DNA from 3 places in the Massilia sp. UYP34 genome. Region 1 is predicted to be linked to each of the others. Evidence: predicted binding sites of a transcription regulator. Region 1 holds the regulator's gene; each other region holds the start of a gene.
What was found. The regulator FNR, encoded in region 1, switches genes on or off when oxygen is low (the NO sensors DNR and NnrR bind a similar motif). The targets are predictions, from matches to a motif close to TTGATNNNNATCAA.
Positions count from the first base shown of each region.

Region 1 (5,449 bases):
TGGGCGCCCATATTGATGGGCGAATCGAAGGCGGCCTCCTGCCGCACCCAGACGCCGTTGGCGACCACCGCGTCCACCGAGCAGCCGACCGAGCAGTGGCTGCATACGGTGCGCTTGACCTCGGTGGGCACCGGGGTATTCGGCACCGGATCGGCCTGGGCCGCTTCGATCACGTTCAGCGGCAGGTGGCGCGCCAGGGCGCCGGCGCCGGCGGCGACGCCGGCCCCGACCAGGAAGTGGCGCCGCTTCAGGGCGCTGTCGCGCGTAGACTTGACCAGTGACATGGGATACCTCGGCTTGCCTACCAGTAGGCGGCGGTCTCGTAGTAGCGGCGGATGTGCTCCGTCTCGTGGTAGCCGCGCTTGACCCTGGGGTCGGGCGCCGCCGGGGCGGCCTCCAGGGCCGCGCTTGCCGGGGCGGCGGCGGCCACCGCCAGCGCGCCCAGCGGAGCCGCCTTCAGGAAGCAGCGCCGCGCCGGATCGGGCTGGCCCGGCGTCTGTTGGTCATGCTTGCTCATCGGTCTCCCCTTCCACTTCAAAGCTTTCCGCCTCGATTGCCAGGAATGCCTGCGCGAAGCGCGCGACCAGGCGGTAATAGTTGGCGCCGTCGGCAGCGGCGATGTCGTCCAGCGCGCGCATGCACCAGCCGCCGATGTGGGCCTCGAAGAACCGCCGCTGCAGCGCCAGCGGCTGGCGCCGGATGCCGGGGGCGCCGGCGGCCAGCACGCGCATGGTCTCGCACAGCGCGCCAAGGTGGTCCTCGAACTCGCCCCGGCCGCGCATGCGCGCGAGGCCAAGCCGCGCCAGGTCTGCGCGCAGCAGCGCCAGCGGCGTGTCGTTCATGTAGCCGGCCAGGTAGCGCGAGCCATACGGGTCGACCGGCGGCGTGCCGATGCTGACGAAGAGCGCGTTGAATTCAGCGTGGACGGTCTCGGCGTCCATGACGCCGGACGCCAGGGTCAATGGCTCCCACGCGCGTTCCAGCGCCGGATCGCCGCCCTCGGCCAGGATCGGATCGCTGGTGGCGAGCGCGGCGAGCAAGGCGGCGTCGGGCGCCGCGAGGAGCAGGCGCGAGAGCAAGGCGTAGAGGTCGGCCCTGGCCTGGTCTTCGCCGCTGGGCGGTGCGGCCGGCGCGGCAACCGCGAAGAAGGCGGTATCGGCGGACCCGCTCGCACTTGAAGATGACACTGTCGATCACTCCAGTTGTCCAAGTTGTGGACCAAGTGTAGACGCCGATTCATATCGAGCGCGCACAGTTGCGGCCAACGCATTCCGGCAGCGTGCATCACAATTCTTGCAAGAAATTCGACGAGCGGCAGTGCAGGAGGATCAGCCAGGCAAGGCGTCTATAATTCCCGGTGTGCCGAACAACAACGACCATTCCTGATGAGCCAGCCCCTGCCCCGGCAAGCCGAGCCGCACCTGAACCTCCATGCGCTCAAGTCCTGCGCCCAGTGCAGCATGCACCGGTTGTGCCTGCCGATGGGCCTCGACGACGCCGAGATCGATCGCCTGGACCAGATCATCGGCCGGCGCCGCCGGCTCGCGCGCGACGAGCGCCTGTACGGCGTGGGCGAGCCGTTTCGCAACCTGTACGCGGTGCGCTTCGGCCACTTCAAGACCAGCCTGGTGAACGCCGCCGGCGCTGCCCACATCACCGGCTTCCAGATGGCCGGCGAACTGCTGGGCATGGACGCGATCAGCGGCACCCACCACTGCGACGCGGTGGCGCTGGAAGACTCGGAGGTGTGCGAGATTCCATTCACGCGGCTGGAAGACCTGTTCGGCGAGGTGCCGACCCTGCTGCGTCACTTTCACCGCATCATGAGCCAGGAAATCACGCGCGAGCAGAACGTCATGCTCCTGCTCGGGAACATGCGCGCCGAGCAGCGCTTCGCCGTATTCCTGGTGAACCTGTCGGCGCGCTACGCCACCCGCGGCTATGCCGCCGACCGCTTCCAGCTGCGCATGTCGCGCGAAGACATCGGCAACTACCTGGGCCTGACCATCGAGAGCGTCAGCCGCCTGCTGTCGCGCTTTCGGAAGCAGGGCTGGCTCCACGTCGACAGGCGCGAAGTGACGCTGCTCGATCCGGTCAAGCTCAAGGCGCTGGCGGCCGGCACCGACGCCTGCAGCCCGATGGCGTGAAGCCATGACGCCGCGGCTCTCTTGCGAGCTGCACCTGCGCAGTGACGACCGCGTGCGCCGGGGCGATCGGCTGCACCGCGGATGACCGATGCAACCGCTGCGGCCTCAGCGTCGCACCGATAACCCGAACGCCAGGCCCAGATCGGGCGTATGCCGATTCAGCCCATGCACCACCATCGCATCGACCTGGCAATTCCTGTTCAGTCGCCAGCTCACGCCCGCGTCGACCTGCACCCGATCGCAGCCATGCGACGCCGAGGCGATCTGCGGCGCCGCCACTTCAAAAAATCCCTGGACGCGTTCAGTGAATTTCTTGCCCAGCGACGCCGCCAGGATTGCGTAGCGGTAACGCGCGCCGTCATCGTCCACATCGGCGCCGGCGCCCGGCGTCACGGCCAGCGACCAGCCGTTTGGCAGCTCCCATTCCGCTGCCAGCACCATCTGCGGCAGGACACCCTTGGCCCGCAGTGCCGCGCTGCCGGTCGGCAGCGCGATGGCGCCGATCAGCCCCAGCGCAGGACGCACGCCCTCGCCGTCGGCAAAACGCCATTTGAATCCGATCGACGTGGCGTTCCAGCCCGCGCTCGTGGTGCGTGCGCGCGTCGCCGGATCGACGGCGTGCTCGATGCTGCGGCCGTCGGTCTCGACGCGCAGTTCCGTCGTGTCTCCCAGGCCGATACGCAGCAGCGCCGGCGTGCTCAAGGTGCGCACGTGCAGGTCGTCGTTGCGCTGGCGAGCCCAGTCGACGCCGATCTCGAGCTGCAAGCGGCCATGGCCGACCACCTGGCTGGAGTTGGCGACGTCGGGGCGGTCGGGATTGATGGCGTCGCCGTCATCGGCGAGGGCCGCCCCGGCACTGCAAGCCAGCACGAGGAGCGCTGCCTGACGGCGCGGGCGCGTAAGGGATGGTGGAAAAATCATGCGGTCGGATAGGCGAGATTGGACACAGGATGCGAAGGCAGGGCCGGCGCCGTCGCAACCCGGCCATTCTACGCCGTCGGCGCCCGCGCCAGCTACACCGTCAGGGCAGCCATTTTGCAGCGCGCAGCCGCTCGAGGGCGGTGACGATCGTCGCGCCGGGCTCCACCGCTTCGGTAAACCCGGCGCGCCGGATCTTGCCCATGTCCGACACCATGTCGAACTCGGTATTGAACACGAAGTCGCCGAACCACCAGCCGACCTGCTTCTCGAAAGGCATCGACTGCAGGCCGTGGCGCTGCACGATGCGCTCCCACGCCGCCGCCTTGAGCGGCATCTGCCTGGCCAGCGAGAATGGCTGCGTGGGTCCCACTTCCATGTCGAAGGCCGCCGCCACCTGGCGCCACACGCGCTCCCAGCGGAACGGTTCATTGACCAGGTTGAACGCTTCGCCGCGCGCCGCCGGATCGAGCGCCGCCCAGACGCTGGCGCGCGCCATCCAGTCGGCATCGGTGGTCTGGGCCAGCACCCCCGAATACACCTTGTCGGTTCCCGGGAAGCGCAGCGGCGCGCCGGCGTCCTTGCTGAGCGCGGCGAACATGCCCATTACCATCGCGATATTCATCGGATTGCCGGCGATGTCGCCCACCACCACGTCGGGCCGCAGGATCGACCATTCGAGCTCGCCGGCGGCGGCGCGCTCGCGCAGCAGGTCTTCCTGGGCATAATAGAAGTTGGGCGTCATGTGGCGCGGGTCGTCCTCGTAGAACGGCGCCTGCGCGTGGCCCAGGTGCACGCCGTACACCTTGGCCCCTTGATAGTGCACCACGCGCTGCAGCGGGGCGCCGACCGCCTTCAGGCCGTCGAGCAGGTTGCGCAGCATGCCGGCGTTGATCCGCTCCTCGTCGAGCAGGTCGGTCCCGCCCTTGAGCGCGGCGTAGAACACGTGGGTGGTATCGCGCGCCGCTTCCAGGGCGCTGGCGCTGGCCTGGGCGTCGGTCAGGTCGGCCTTGACGGTCTCGACGCCGTCCACGAAGGTGCGCGGCAAGGCCCGCACCTTCCAGTCGGGTCGTCCGTGCAGCTCGCGCACGACCGCATGGCCGATGATGCCGCTGGCGCCGACGACCAGTGCGCTGTATTTGGTGTTCATCCATCTCTCCTGATTAAAATCGACTGGCGCAAGGATACCCGTTCCGTGCGACCCGCGTCGGCCCCTGCCCCGAATGCGCCGCCCACCGACGGCGCTACCAAGGTAGCGCCAGACGCTGCGCTCTGGGGCATGTCGCGCTACCTGGGCCTTTGCGCATGACCCGGGCGGCGCGCGACAGTAAGATCGGCCGCGTTCGACCAACCGTCCACGAAGCCGTCATGAAATCACCCCGCTCCCTCGTCATCCTGTTCTGCTCCCTGCTGCTCGCGACCGCCCCTCGCGTGGCCGGCGCCTCCATCCTGCCGGAGGTCCCCGACATCAAGGCCGTCACCGACTACCGTCCGAAGATCCCGCTGCGCGTGTACACCGCCGACCAGGTCCTGATCGGCGAATTCGGCGCCGAGCGGCGCGAGTTCGTCCCCGTATCCAGGGTGCCGGCGCTGCTCAAGGCGGCCGTGCTGGCGATCGAGGACACCCGTTTCTACGAGCACGGCGGGGTCGACTGGATCCGCGCGCTCGGCGCGGCCAAGGCCAATATCGGCGACTTCGGCAGCCAGGGCGCCTCGACCATCACGATGCAGGTGGCGCGCAACTTCTTCCTGTCGCGCGACAAGACCCTGCCGCGCAAGCTGCGCGAGGTCGCCCTCGCCTACAAGATCGAGCAGGCGCTGTCCAAGGACCAGATCCTCGAGGTCTACCTGAACCAGATCTACCTCGGCCAGCGCGCCTACGGCTTCGCCAGCGCGGCGCGCACGTATTTCGGCAAGCCGCTGCCCGAACTGTCCCTGGCCGAGATCGCGATGCTGGCCGGCCTGCCGCAGAACCCTTCCAGCAGCAACCCGGTATCGAATCCGCAGGCGGCCCGCAAGCGCCAGCAGGTCGTGCTGGGGCGCATGCGCGAACTGGCGCTGATCACCGAACCGCAGTACCGCCACGCCCTGGCCGAGCGCCTGCAGGTGCGCAGCGACGGCGCCACCCTGAATCGGCGCGCGGCCTGGGTCGCCGAGCTCGCGCGCCAGGCCGTCCATGCCCGGTTCGGCCAGGCGGCCTACGAGCGCGGCATCACGGTGACGACCACCATCGTGGCCGCCGAGCAGGATGCGGCCTACGCAGCGGTACGTCGCAACGTGCTCGCCTATGACCGCCGCCACGGCTACCGTGGCCCGGAAGCGCGCATCGCGCTGCCGGCCGGCGCCGGCGAAAGACTGGACGCGATCGCCGCCGCCCTGCAGAA
Region 1 covers NZ_JBWBRF010000002.1:106,106-111,554, reverse strand. Annotated here, with positions in the region: gene ACZ9AQ_RS03910 (formate dehydrogenase subunit alpha) at 1-284, opposite strand, end outside; gene ACZ9AQ_RS03905 (formate dehydrogenase) at 302-517, opposite strand; gene ACZ9AQ_RS03900 (TorD/DmsD family molecular chaperone) at 504-1,187, opposite strand; gene fnr (fumarate/nitrate reduction transcriptional regulator Fnr) at 1,386-2,147, shown strand; gene ACZ9AQ_RS03890 (transporter) at 2,253-3,068, opposite strand; gene ACZ9AQ_RS03885 (SDR family oxidoreductase) at 3,169-4,215, opposite strand; gene ACZ9AQ_RS03880 (penicillin-binding protein 1A) at 4,434-5,449, shown strand, end outside.

Region 2 (5,449 bases), on a different contig from region 1:
CCACTCGGTCGATTCGGCGTGGCCCTGGTAGCGGCAGATCGCGTTCTCGGCCAGCAGCGACAGCGCCACCAGCGAGCGCACCGGCGAGGCCGTCGACGCGTCGTCGATCACGGCGTAATCGTGGTGGTGCAGGATGGCCCACGACACGTGGTCCGACAGCCCCCAGTTCCGCGCCAGCAGGCAGCCGACGGCGGCGTGGCTGGTGTCGTGGCGTTCTACTTCGAGCGCGGTGAAGGGACGAACCGCTTCGAGCGAGGCCGCGCCATAGGTGACGTTGTAATCCTTGAAGCGCTCCATCAATAGCGGCACGCCGGTATCGCAGAACAGGCCGAAGGTGTGGGCCACGTCCGCCTCGCCCATGCGCAGGCGGCGCGACAGGAACACCATCGCCTGCGCGCGGCGCGTCGAGATGTCCCAGAAGCTGGCCAGGGCCGCGCTGTTGGCCGGAATCGCGCGGCGCGCCAGCAGGCCGGTCATCAGCGCCGCCACCTGGTTAATGCCGAGGAACAGGATGGCCTGCTCGACCGACTTGGCCTTGCGCCGGCCGCCATAGATCGACGAATTGGCAAGTTTCAGGAGGGCGCCGGACATGCCGACGTCGCTCGCCACGATCGTGCCGATGGCATCCAGCGAAGGATCTTCCGCCGTCAGTTCGCGCTGCAGGTCGGCGAGCAGGCTGGGCCGAGGCGGGATGCGGATCGACTTGATCAGGGCATCGACCTGGTCGATCTGCGGAATGGGCTCGACGACGGTGTTCATGGAAGTGGAGGCGCGGATAGGCTTCGCGGAAATACGGAGGACGCTGTCACTATACCCGACTCATTTAGTTATTGCAGCAAGGCAATGCCTTCATTGCTCTGTTCTTGTATCAATTTCACCAAAACGGCGGGTCATGCTGTCCCACGCTAGAATCTTCGCATGGCTATCTCAACCATTGCAGGAATCGATTTCTCAAAGCCGGCGCACCTCGTGGCGCAGCAGCTGATCGGCGTCACGGTGCTGGTCGACGGCGTCGGCGGCCGGATCGTCGAGACGGAAGCCTATGACCACGAAGACCCGGCCTCGCACGCGTATTCCGGGCCGACCGAGCGCAACGCGTCGATGTTCGGCCCGCCCGCGCATGCCTATGTTTACAGATCGTACGGCATCCACTGGTGCCTGAACTTCGTGTGCCAGGAGCCTGGACACGGCGCCGGCGTCCTGATCCGGGCGCTGGAACCGGTGGCGGGACTGGATCGCATGCGCGCGCGGCGCGATGCGCTGGACGCACGTTCGCTGTGTTCCGGGCCGGGCAAGCTGTGCCAGGCGCTGGGCGTGAACCGTGCGCACGACGGCATGGCGTTGGCGCAGCAACCATTCGAACTGCTGCCGGCCGCACCAAGCCTGCCGCTCGTGGCCGGCCCGCGCATCGGCATCTCGAAGGCGGTCGACGTGCCCTGGCGGTTTGGGCTGGCCGGCTCGCGTTTCGTCAGCCGGCCGTTCCGCTAGCCGCGGCGCGCGGAATGGCCGCGCCGGGTCGCGCGTCAGGCGCGCCGCCGCGCGGGCGCCGCGGGCAGGGCGCGCATCGGGCCGCCGCGCATCGCGCTGCCCGAGGCGCGCCGCTCGCCCACGCCCTGGAAGCCCGATTCCGGCGCGTCTTCCGCGATCGTCTCCTGTTGCGTTTCGACGCCCGCCGCGTCGGCGTCCAGGTCTGGCGCAATGCGGAAGATCGCCACCGCCTTGGCCAGGTTCACGGTCTGCTCGTGCAGGCTTTCGGCCGCCGCCGCGGCCTGTTCGACCAGGGCCGCGTTCTGCTGCGTCATGCCATCCATCTGCCCGACCGCGCGATTGACCTCGGCGATGCCGTCGGCCTGCTCGGTGCTGGCGATGCTGATGCGGCCGATGATGTCGTTCACCTGGCGCACCGAGGACACGATGTCGCCCATGCTGGCGCCGGCCTCGCTGACCGAGGCGTTGCCGCGCTCGATGATGTTCACCGAATCGGCGATCAGGCCCTTGATCTCCTTGGCCGCCGCCGCCGAGCGCTGGGCCAGGGTGCGCACCTCGGAGGCCACCACCGCGAAGCCGCGTCCCTGTTCGCCGGCGCGCGCCGCTTCCACCGCCGCGTTCAGGGCCAGGATATTGGTCTGGAACGAGATGCCGTCGATGACGCCGATGATCTCGACGATCTTGCGCGAGCTGGCCTGGATCGATTCCATCGTCGTCACCGCCTGCTGCACCGCCTGGCCACCGCGCGATGCCAGTTGCGCCGCTTCGGCCGCCAGCTCCGACGCCTGGCGCGCATTGCTGGCATTGTCCTTGACCGCCGTGGTCAGGGTTTCCATGGTGCTGGCGGTCTGCTCGAGCGAGCCGGCCTGCATCTCGGTGCGGGTCGACAGGTCGAGGTTGCCGCTGGCGATTTCCTGCGACGCCGTGTCGATCGAACGCACCGCGTTCATCACGCTGTGCAGGGCGGCGTTCAGGCGCGCGATGGTGTGGTCCAGCGCGCGCGCGGTGTCGTCGATCTCGTCGCGGCCTTTCGCGTGCAAGGGCGGCGCGTCGAGCCGGCCCTCGGCCAGTTCGCCGACCGTGCGCGCGATCGCATTGATCCCGCCCAGCATCGAGCGCCGCACCAGCATCGTCACCGCCAGCGACAGCCCGATCGACAGCAGCACCAGGCCGGCCATGCTCAAGCCCAGGCTGCGGAACTCGGCCTTGGCGGCGGCGTGGGCGGCCTCGCTCATCTTCTTCTCGAGCTGGGCCAGGCGCGTCAGTTCGGCGTCGAGGGCGACGAACTGCTGCTCGGCCTTCTGCATCGAATTGGTGGCGATCGACTGGTCGACCGACGCCATTTCGATCGTCTCGCCGACTGCCTTGCGGTAGCGCGCCAGCGCCGCCTGCGAAGCCTCGATCGGCGCGCGCTCGTGCTGTTCGGCGGCCTGCGCGAACTTGTCCAGCTGTTCGCCGATGGCGGCGTGCCTGCGCCCGATATCGGCGGACAGGGCGGCCAACCGGTTCTGGGCGAAGCTGCCATTGACCCAGGCCAGGAACTGGTAGGCGTTGGCATGCGCGAAGCGCGCCTCGCCGGCCACGTCGGCCACCGCCTGCAGGCGCGCGGCGCGCACCTGCACCATGTGTTCGAGCGACGCGTTCTGGCGCACCATGCCGTAGTAGGCGGCCGCCGAAAGCAGGGTCAGCAGGACGAGCACGAGGCCCGGGGCCAGCAACAGTTTCTGGCCGATCCGCAGTTTGTTCAGCATGGGAGTCACTCCTAGAGGCGCGCAGCGTGGACGGCGGCGCCGTCCACGCGACGCGAACCGCAATTATTTCTTATAGATGCCGGCTTCGAGCACCACGTCGTCGACCAGCAGGATATACGTGGTCTTGGGCTCGATCTTGCCGGTGCTCGGATTCTTGTACTGGTAATCGACCCAGCCCTTGCCCTTGGCGGCGGCCAGCTCGATGATCTCGCGCCGGTATTTTTTTCCGTTCGCATCCGGCACGTCGGTCAGATCCTTGCCGACGATCGACGGGTTGTACGGGTGGGCCAGCACGATGCCGGTCTTGACGTCGCGCAGGTCGACATACAGCGAGCCCTGGACGAAGCTCGGATCCTTGGCGTTGATGAGCCTCATCATCTCGGCCTTGCCCTTGGCCTTGATGACAGCGGCGCCGCGCTCGGCCATCGCGATGGCGTCCTTTTCGGTCGGTTCGTTGGCAAAGGCGGTGGGAGCGGCCAGTCCCAGGCAGAGGGCGGCGGCGGTAGCGAACATCTTCATGGGTGGCTTTCCTTTCGGGTGTGTTCAGTAGGATATTTCTCAAGTGCACGACTAATGTACCGAGCCGCGACGGCGCCGGATTGCGTTCGCACAACGACAGAGGTCGCGAGCCCATCGCGTTGTGTCCTTGCGTCACTTCGCCGGACTACATCACAGGTTTGTTTTAAAGCGAGCCGGAGAAGCGATGACGTTGATGGAAGGCAATTCCAGTTGCATACAGGCTCCCTAAGATGAGTGCTTACCGGCAACTTGCCGCCTGTCATCTCACTGGAGAATTCTCGTGACCACGACTGCATCGACGCCTTCCAAGTTCAAACCATATACTCGCCAGTCCATCGTTACAGCGCGCCAATGGGAATGGCTCACGCCCGAGCTGCAGGAAGCCGTGCAGGTGGTATCGCACGTGCTGCCGTTTCGCACCAATGCCTATGTGATGGATGAGCTGATCGACTGGAAGCGCGTGCCCGACGATCCGATCTACCGCCTGACTTTCCCGCACCGCGACATGCTGCCGGCCCACGAATACGAGCAGTTGCGCGATCTGGTGCTGTACAAGAAGGACGACGCCGCGATCGCGCGCCTGGTGCACGACATCCGCATGCGCATGAATCCGCACCCGGCCGGCCAGATGACGCACAACGTCCCGCGCGTGAACGACGCGCCGCTCAAGGGCCTGCAGCACAAGTACAAGGAAACCGTGCTGTTCTTCCCCAGCGCCGGCCAGACCTGCCACGCCTACTGCACCTTCTGCTTCCGCTGGCCGCAGTTCGTCGGCATGGACGAGATGAAGTTCGACGCGCGCGAGTGCGGCGAGCTGGTGAGCTACCTCAAGATGCATCCGGACGTGACCGACGTCCTGATCACCGGCGGCGACCCGATGATCATGAATACGCGCTCGCTCGGCGAGTTCCTCGAACCCCTGCTGGCCCCCGAGCTGGCCCACATCCAGAACATCCGCATCGGCACCAAGTCGGTCGCCTATTGGCCGCAGCGCTTCGTGTCGGACAAGGACAGCGACGACCTGATGCGCCTGTTCGAGAAGGTGGTGGCGAGCGGGAAGAACCTGGCCATCATGGGCCACTACAACCATGCGGTCGAGCTGCGCGCGCCGATCGCCCAGCAGGCGGTCAAGCGCATCGTCGGCACCGGCGCCACCCTGCGCATGCAGGGCCCGCTGATCCGCCACATCAACGAAGACCCGAAGAGCTGGGCCGAACTGTGGACCACCGGGGTGCGCCTGGGCGCCATCCCCTATTACATGTTCGTCGAGCGCGACACCGGCCCGCGCGACTACTTCTCGCTGCCGCTGGCGCGCGCCCACGAGATCTTCCAGGAGGCCTATTCGATGGTCTCGGGCCTGTCGCGCACCGTGCGCGGGCCGTCGATGAGCGCCTTCCCCGGCAAGGTCGTGATCGACGGCGTGGTGACCATCAACGGCGAAAAGCTGTTCGCGCTGCAGTTCCTGCAGGCGCGCAATCCCGAGTGGGTGCGCCGCCCGTTCTTCGCCAGGTTCGACCCCGACGCCACCTGGCTCGATCATTTGAAACCCGCGTTCGGGCGCGACCGCTTCTTCTTCGAAATGGAAAGCGGCGGTCCGCTGCGCGGACCCGGCGGCCGCGTGATCCCGCTGGTGCCAATGGGCCAGCGCGGCGAAGCCCAGCCCGACGCGGCCTGATGCCAGGCGCGGGGCC
Region 2 covers NZ_JBWBRF010000004.1:192,981-198,429, reverse strand. Annotated here, with positions in the region: gene ACZ9AQ_RS09735 (HDOD domain-containing protein) at 1-759, opposite strand, end outside; gene ACZ9AQ_RS09730 (DNA-3-methyladenine glycosylase) at 919-1,488, shown strand; gene ACZ9AQ_RS09725 (methyl-accepting chemotaxis protein) at 1,524-3,239, opposite strand; gene ACZ9AQ_RS09720 (cache domain-containing protein) at 3,303-3,758, opposite strand; gene ACZ9AQ_RS09715 (KamA family radical SAM protein) at 4,039-5,433, shown strand; gene ACZ9AQ_RS09710 (MFS transporter) at 5,433-5,449, shown strand, end outside.
Region 2: ACZ9AQ_RS09715 (KamA family radical SAM protein) is a predicted target of FNR. The motif match lies at 3,949-3,962, and genes of this name have one in related genera.

Region 3 (5,449 bases), on a different contig from region 1:
CGAGCAAGGCGCCTCGGCGCCACACGGGCAAGGCGCGCTTCAGCTTCATCGCGCCGGCGCTCGACGCCCAGCCGCCAAGCGCGGCCGCCTTCCAGCAAGTGACGCCGGGCGCGCTGCATTTCGATGCCGGCGACCTGGACTTCGTGAGCAAGGACCTCAGGCGGATCGCGGCACAAGGCGCCCAGGGCCGGTTCGAAGGCAGCGGCGCACTCAATGGCAAGGGCGGCTACCGGTTCACGCTGGCCACCACCGCATCGAACGCCGCCGGCGGCCAACCGGGCCGTATCAGCCTCAAGATCTGGCGTCTCGACCCGGCGACGGGCAAGGAAATCGTCGCCTACGATAACAGCCGGGCCGGCAATGGACAGGTGCGCGCGGCCCCGGCCGGCACGACCGGTCGCGATACTGTTTCCGGGAATGGCGCCGGCGATGGCGGCAGCGTCCTGGCCGAGGGCAGCATTGCCCTGTATTAAGCAGCTCTCCCGGTAGGCGGGAGGCGGGCCGGGAGCGCCTGGCAAGCGTGCGCTGTGTTGCTCGTGGTGGCATGGCGCGCCATGCGGCCTCCCCGCGCCGTGCTCACGCCCGCCATGCATCGCTTACGCGCATGTCGCCTACTCGCATGTCGACATGCACTTGCTCCCACCTGCCGCCTGACCTGCCTACCCCTCGCCTGCCTACCCCTCGCCTGCCTACCCTTGACGCGCTTGCGCCTGACCGGCGCCACTGACTGCGCCGCGGCGGGCGCCACGAGCGGCGCCACGGCCGCAGCCTCGCACCTGGCTACCTGGGTTCGGCCAAGCCGAGCGACCATTTCACGGTAAATCTGAAAGGCAAGACGGCCAGCAACGCCAGCAATCATGGCCTGAGCTTCAACTGATTACCGCTGTCTATTTGCCAGCCCGAAGGCGCTGCGGCCCATGGCCGCGGCGCTTTTTTCCGGGAAACTGCGATCTCCTGCAACCTGCGACCCACGTCCGCGGCCTGCATCGCCAGACGTCGTGTTTTTGCAAAAACCTAGTAAACCTGATAGCTACTGTGTCACCAGACATTGCTTAGCGTATTGATCGTAGGTGTTGACGCCAGGCGCGGATGCCCGTCACCCCGCATTTTCGAGACCACCGCATGCCTTCAGATCGATCTCCCGGGATGTTCGCGCCGGTAACCCTTGTGAGGGGGTTGCTGCTGTCGCTGGCGTTCGGCGCCGCCGCCCACTTTGCCACGTCCGAGGCGATCGAGAGCGATGCCCACGCGCGTTTTCGCAGCATGGCGCGCGCCTCTCAATACACGATCGACGCCCGCATCAAGAGTTATGGCGATGTATTGCGCGGCGCTGCGGGACTGTTCCGTGCAGCTCCCGACACCACTGCCGACCAGTTTCGCCAGTACGTGGAGCATCTGGACATCAAGCGCAACTTCCCGGGTATCGAAGTCATCAATTACGCGCGCACCGTCCACGCGCCAGCCCTGCCGGCGCTGAACGAAGAGCTGCGCGCACGCCTGGCGCGGCGCGGCGTGCACTACGAGCCGCTGACGGCCCAGCCCGACCGCAATACCTATACGGTGCTGGTCTATATCGAACCCCTGCTGCCGCTCTCGCTCACCAAGCTGGGCATGGACCTGGAAGCACGCGGCACGATCCGGCGCGTGCTGGCCAGCGCGCGCGATTCCGGTTTGCCGAGCGCCTCGGGCACCCGCATCGAACTATTTTCGGGTCCCAACCAGAACGGTTTGGCCCTGCGCCTGCCGGTATACCGCAGCGGCATGCCGATCGACACGGTGGAGGGGCGGCGCCTGGCCTATATCGGTTCGGTCGGCATCGGTTTCGGCGTGGCGCGCCTGGTGGGCGGGGTACTCGACGAATTTCCGATCCGGGGCGCGCGCCTGATCCTGACCGAGCTGACCACGGTGACGCCCGAGCCCGGAGAGACGCCGCCACGCGCCCTGCTGTACGACAGCCTGGCCAGCACCGCGCACCCCAACCCGGCGCCACCGTTGGACGACGACAGCGTGTTCGCGACCAGCCTGCCGATCGAATTCAACCAACGCATCTGGCGCGCCGACTTCAGCATCCCGAAATCGGTGCTGTACACGCGCTTCGATCTGTACTACCCGTGGCTGGCCGCGTTCGCCGCGGGCATCAGCACCGCCCTGCTCTACGCACTGTTCCAGACCCTGGCCTCGTCGCGCCGCAACGCCCTGCGCATGGCCGAGGAAATGACGCGCGAGCTGCGCGCGAGCCAGGCCAAGCTGCAGGCCAGCCACGAAAAGCTGCGCCTGCTGGCGGCGCACGCCGAGCAGATCAAAGGAAGGCGAGCGCAAGCGCATCGCGCGCGAGATCCACGACGACCTGGCGCAAAACCTGCTGGCGCTGAAGATCGAGGCCGAGCTGCTGGCCAACCGAACCCGCAGCGGCCACCGGCGCCTGCACGCACGCGCCGAAGCTACCGTGCGCCAGATCGACGTCACCATCCGCAGCGTGCGCCAGATCATCAACGACCTGCGTCCCAACGTGCTGGACCTGGGCCTGTCGGCGGCGGTCGACTGGCAGGTGGCCGATTTCGCGCGCCGCACCGGCATCGAGTGCGAGCTGGTCGACGACGACGGCGAGCACCGCATCGACGACCACAGCGCCACCGCCTTCTTCCGCATCCTGCAGGAATCCCTCAACAACGTGGCGCGCCATGCGCGCGCGACCAGAGTCAGGATCGCCTTGCAGCAGCAGGCAGACATGCTGACCATGACGATCCGCGACAACGGCGTCGGCATGCAGCCGGGAAGCCGCAACCGCCACGGCTCGTTCGGCCTGGTCGGGATCGAGGAGCGGGTCGGCATCCTCGGCGGCTCGTTCTCGATCAGCAGCGGCCTGGACGCCGGCACCACAGTGGTGGTGTCGATTCCGGTCACGCCCATGTTCGGCGACGACGATGCGATGCATGGGCGGCCGCTGTCAACGGTGGCGGTGGCTGCATAACGCGGCACGCTGTCATTACGCCGCATTGCAACAAATCCCCTGATTACGCCGCAGTTTGATCAAGCTCAACGTTTGTAATGAGTATCCGCATGAAAATTTTTATCGATGTCATGCGTCAATACAACGTGACAGAAGCAATTTCGGCCAGAGGGCCATGATGCGATCTGGTAAGACCAGCTTCCATCGTACGCCCCCCATGCCGGGCAAGAATCATGCAGCGCCATGACAAATTAACGAGGTGATAACGATGTCGACCAATACCGAATTCTCAGTGTTCGAGGCTCTTGACCTGACACCCATCAAAATGAAGCTGATGCATGCGGAATCGGGAGAAGGCTGGTCCGAACGCCGTGCCAACGCGGTCGAGGCCGAATACCGGCGCTTCTTGTTCCTGATGAAAAAGTACCCGGAGGACGGCGCCTCGCCCACAGTCGACGTCGACACGTTCTGGCACTACCACATTCTCGACACGATGAAGTACGCTCGCGACTGTGAAGCGACGTTTGGCTTCTTCCTCCATCATTACCCTTACGTCGGCATGGGCGCCGGCGCAGATGAAGACGAACGCGAACGCGCCGGCGAGCGCATGCGTGAAATCTACGAAGCCGAATTCGGCGTGGTCATCAAGGGCGATGCCGCCTGGTGCGCAGCGCCGGGCAAGCAGGTAGCCCAAGCCGGCGACAGCGCCTGGTGCGCAGCTCCGGGCAAGCAGGTAGCCCAAGCCGGCGACAGCGCATGGTGCGCAGCTCCGGGCAAGCAGGCCGCCCAAGCCGGCGACAGCGCATGGTGCGCAGCGCCGGGCAAGCAGGCCGCCCGGGTCGGCGACAGCGCATGGTGCGCAGCGCCAGGCAAGCAGGCCGCCCAAGCCGGCGACAGCGCCTGGTGCGCAGCGCCGGGCAAGCAGGCCGCCCAAGCTGGCGTCAGCACCTGGTGCGCAGCGCCGGGCAAGCAGGCCGCCCAAGCTGGCGACAGCGCCTGGTGCGCAGCGCCGGGCAAGCAGGCCGCCCGGGCCGGCGACAGCGCATGGTGCGCAGCGCCAGGCAAGGCCGCGCACGCCGCCTGAGTTCAATCAACTCAGCCCAACGGCGTCATGAGGTCCGGCGCAGCCGCGCCAGCGTCGTGGCGACGTCGGGATGGCGCAGACGCACCCGCAGTTCGCGACTCAGGCGCGTGTCGTCCAGTTGCCGCGATTCGGACATGAAGGACAGCAGCATCGGCGACACCGCGCCTTGCAGTTCGGTGCGCGCCAGGCGTGGCGGGCGGTTCATGCCGAAGGCGTCGGCTACCGCATCGAAATAATCGGCCATCTTCATGCGCGTGCGGTCCACCGCGTGCACCACGCGCCCGGGCCGTCCGCGCTGCAGGCTGGCCAGCACGATGCGCGCCAGGTCGTCGGCGTGCACGTGGCTGGTGTAGACGTCGTCTTCACGGCGCAGCGCCGGCGTGCCCTGCTCCAGCCGGCGCAGCGGCAGGCGGTCGTCGGCATAGATGCCCGGCACCCGCAGGATCGACAGCGACGCGCCGGTGGCCACGGCCCAGGCGCGCAGGATGCGTTCGGCGTCCACGCGGCGCCGCGCGCGCGCGTTGCGCGGCGCTACCGGGCGGTGTTCATGAACCAGCGCGCCGCCGCAATCGCCGTACACGCCGCTCGTGCTCACATATACCATGCGCTCCACCTTGCCCAGCGCCGCCGCCAGGTGGCGCGTGCGCCGATCGTGCTCGCCATCCGGCTGCGGCGGCGCCAGGTGCAGCACCCACGGCGCCAGCCGCCGCAGGCGCTTCAGGGTCGCGGGACGGTCCAGGTCCGCCACCACCGGCACCGCGCCCAGCGCGCGCAGCTCGGCGCGGCGCTCGGGCTGGCTGGTCAGGGCGAACACCCGGTATTTCGCGGCCAGCAGCGGCAGCAGGCGCGTGCCGACGTCGCCGCAGCCGACGATGAGCAGGCGGGGACGGGCGAAGGAGGAACGATCTGGCATGATTCGGGGGCGATGGAGGCGGACCGCGGCACTGTAGCATAGCGGCAGCGCCGGGCCGGGGTCGCCCGCGCCCGGCAAAACCGGGGCCGGTGTAGAATAGCGCCCAGTTGCGACAAAACCGCCATTGGATCAACCACTTGCGCCTTACCTGGCGCGCCGACCTCCGAATCGCATGACCTTCCAGATCACCGTCCAGCCCAGCGGCAGCCAGTTCACCTGCGAAGCCGATGAAACCGTCCTTTCCGCGGCCATTCGCGCCGGCATCGGCCTGCCCTACGGCTGCAAGAATGGCGCCTGCGGCTCGTGCAAGGGCAAGGTGCTCGATGGCGCGGTGGAACACAAGCCGCACCAGCAGCGCGCGCTGTCCGACATCGAGAAGACCGCCGGCATGTCGCTGTTCTGCTGCGCCGTGCCGAGCGGCGACCTGGTGATCGAGGCGCGCGAAGTGGGCGGCAGCTCGGACTATCCGCTGCGCAAGATGCCGACCCGGATCGCCGCCATC
Region 3 covers NZ_JBWBRF010000006.1:144,314-149,762, reverse strand. Annotated here, with positions in the region: gene ACZ9AQ_RS12550 (PKD domain-containing protein) at 1-473, shown strand, start outside; gene ACZ9AQ_RS12545 (hypothetical protein) at 1,129-1,518, opposite strand; partial or broken gene ACZ9AQ_RS12540 (CHASE domain-containing protein) at 1,402-1,800, shown strand; gene ACZ9AQ_RS12535 (hypothetical protein) at 1,702-2,325, opposite strand; gene ACZ9AQ_RS12530 (hypothetical protein) at 2,300-2,428, opposite strand; gene ACZ9AQ_RS12525 (sensor histidine kinase) at 2,369-2,971, shown strand; gene ACZ9AQ_RS12520 (glycine-rich domain-containing protein) at 3,219-4,034, shown strand; gene ACZ9AQ_RS12515 (NAD-dependent epimerase/dehydratase family protein) at 4,060-4,947, opposite strand; gene ACZ9AQ_RS12510 (CDP-6-deoxy-delta-3,4-glucoseen reductase) at 5,120-5,449, shown strand, end outside.
Region 3: ACZ9AQ_RS12520 (glycine-rich domain-containing protein) is a predicted target of FNR. The motif match lies at 3,027-3,040, and genes of this name have one in related genera.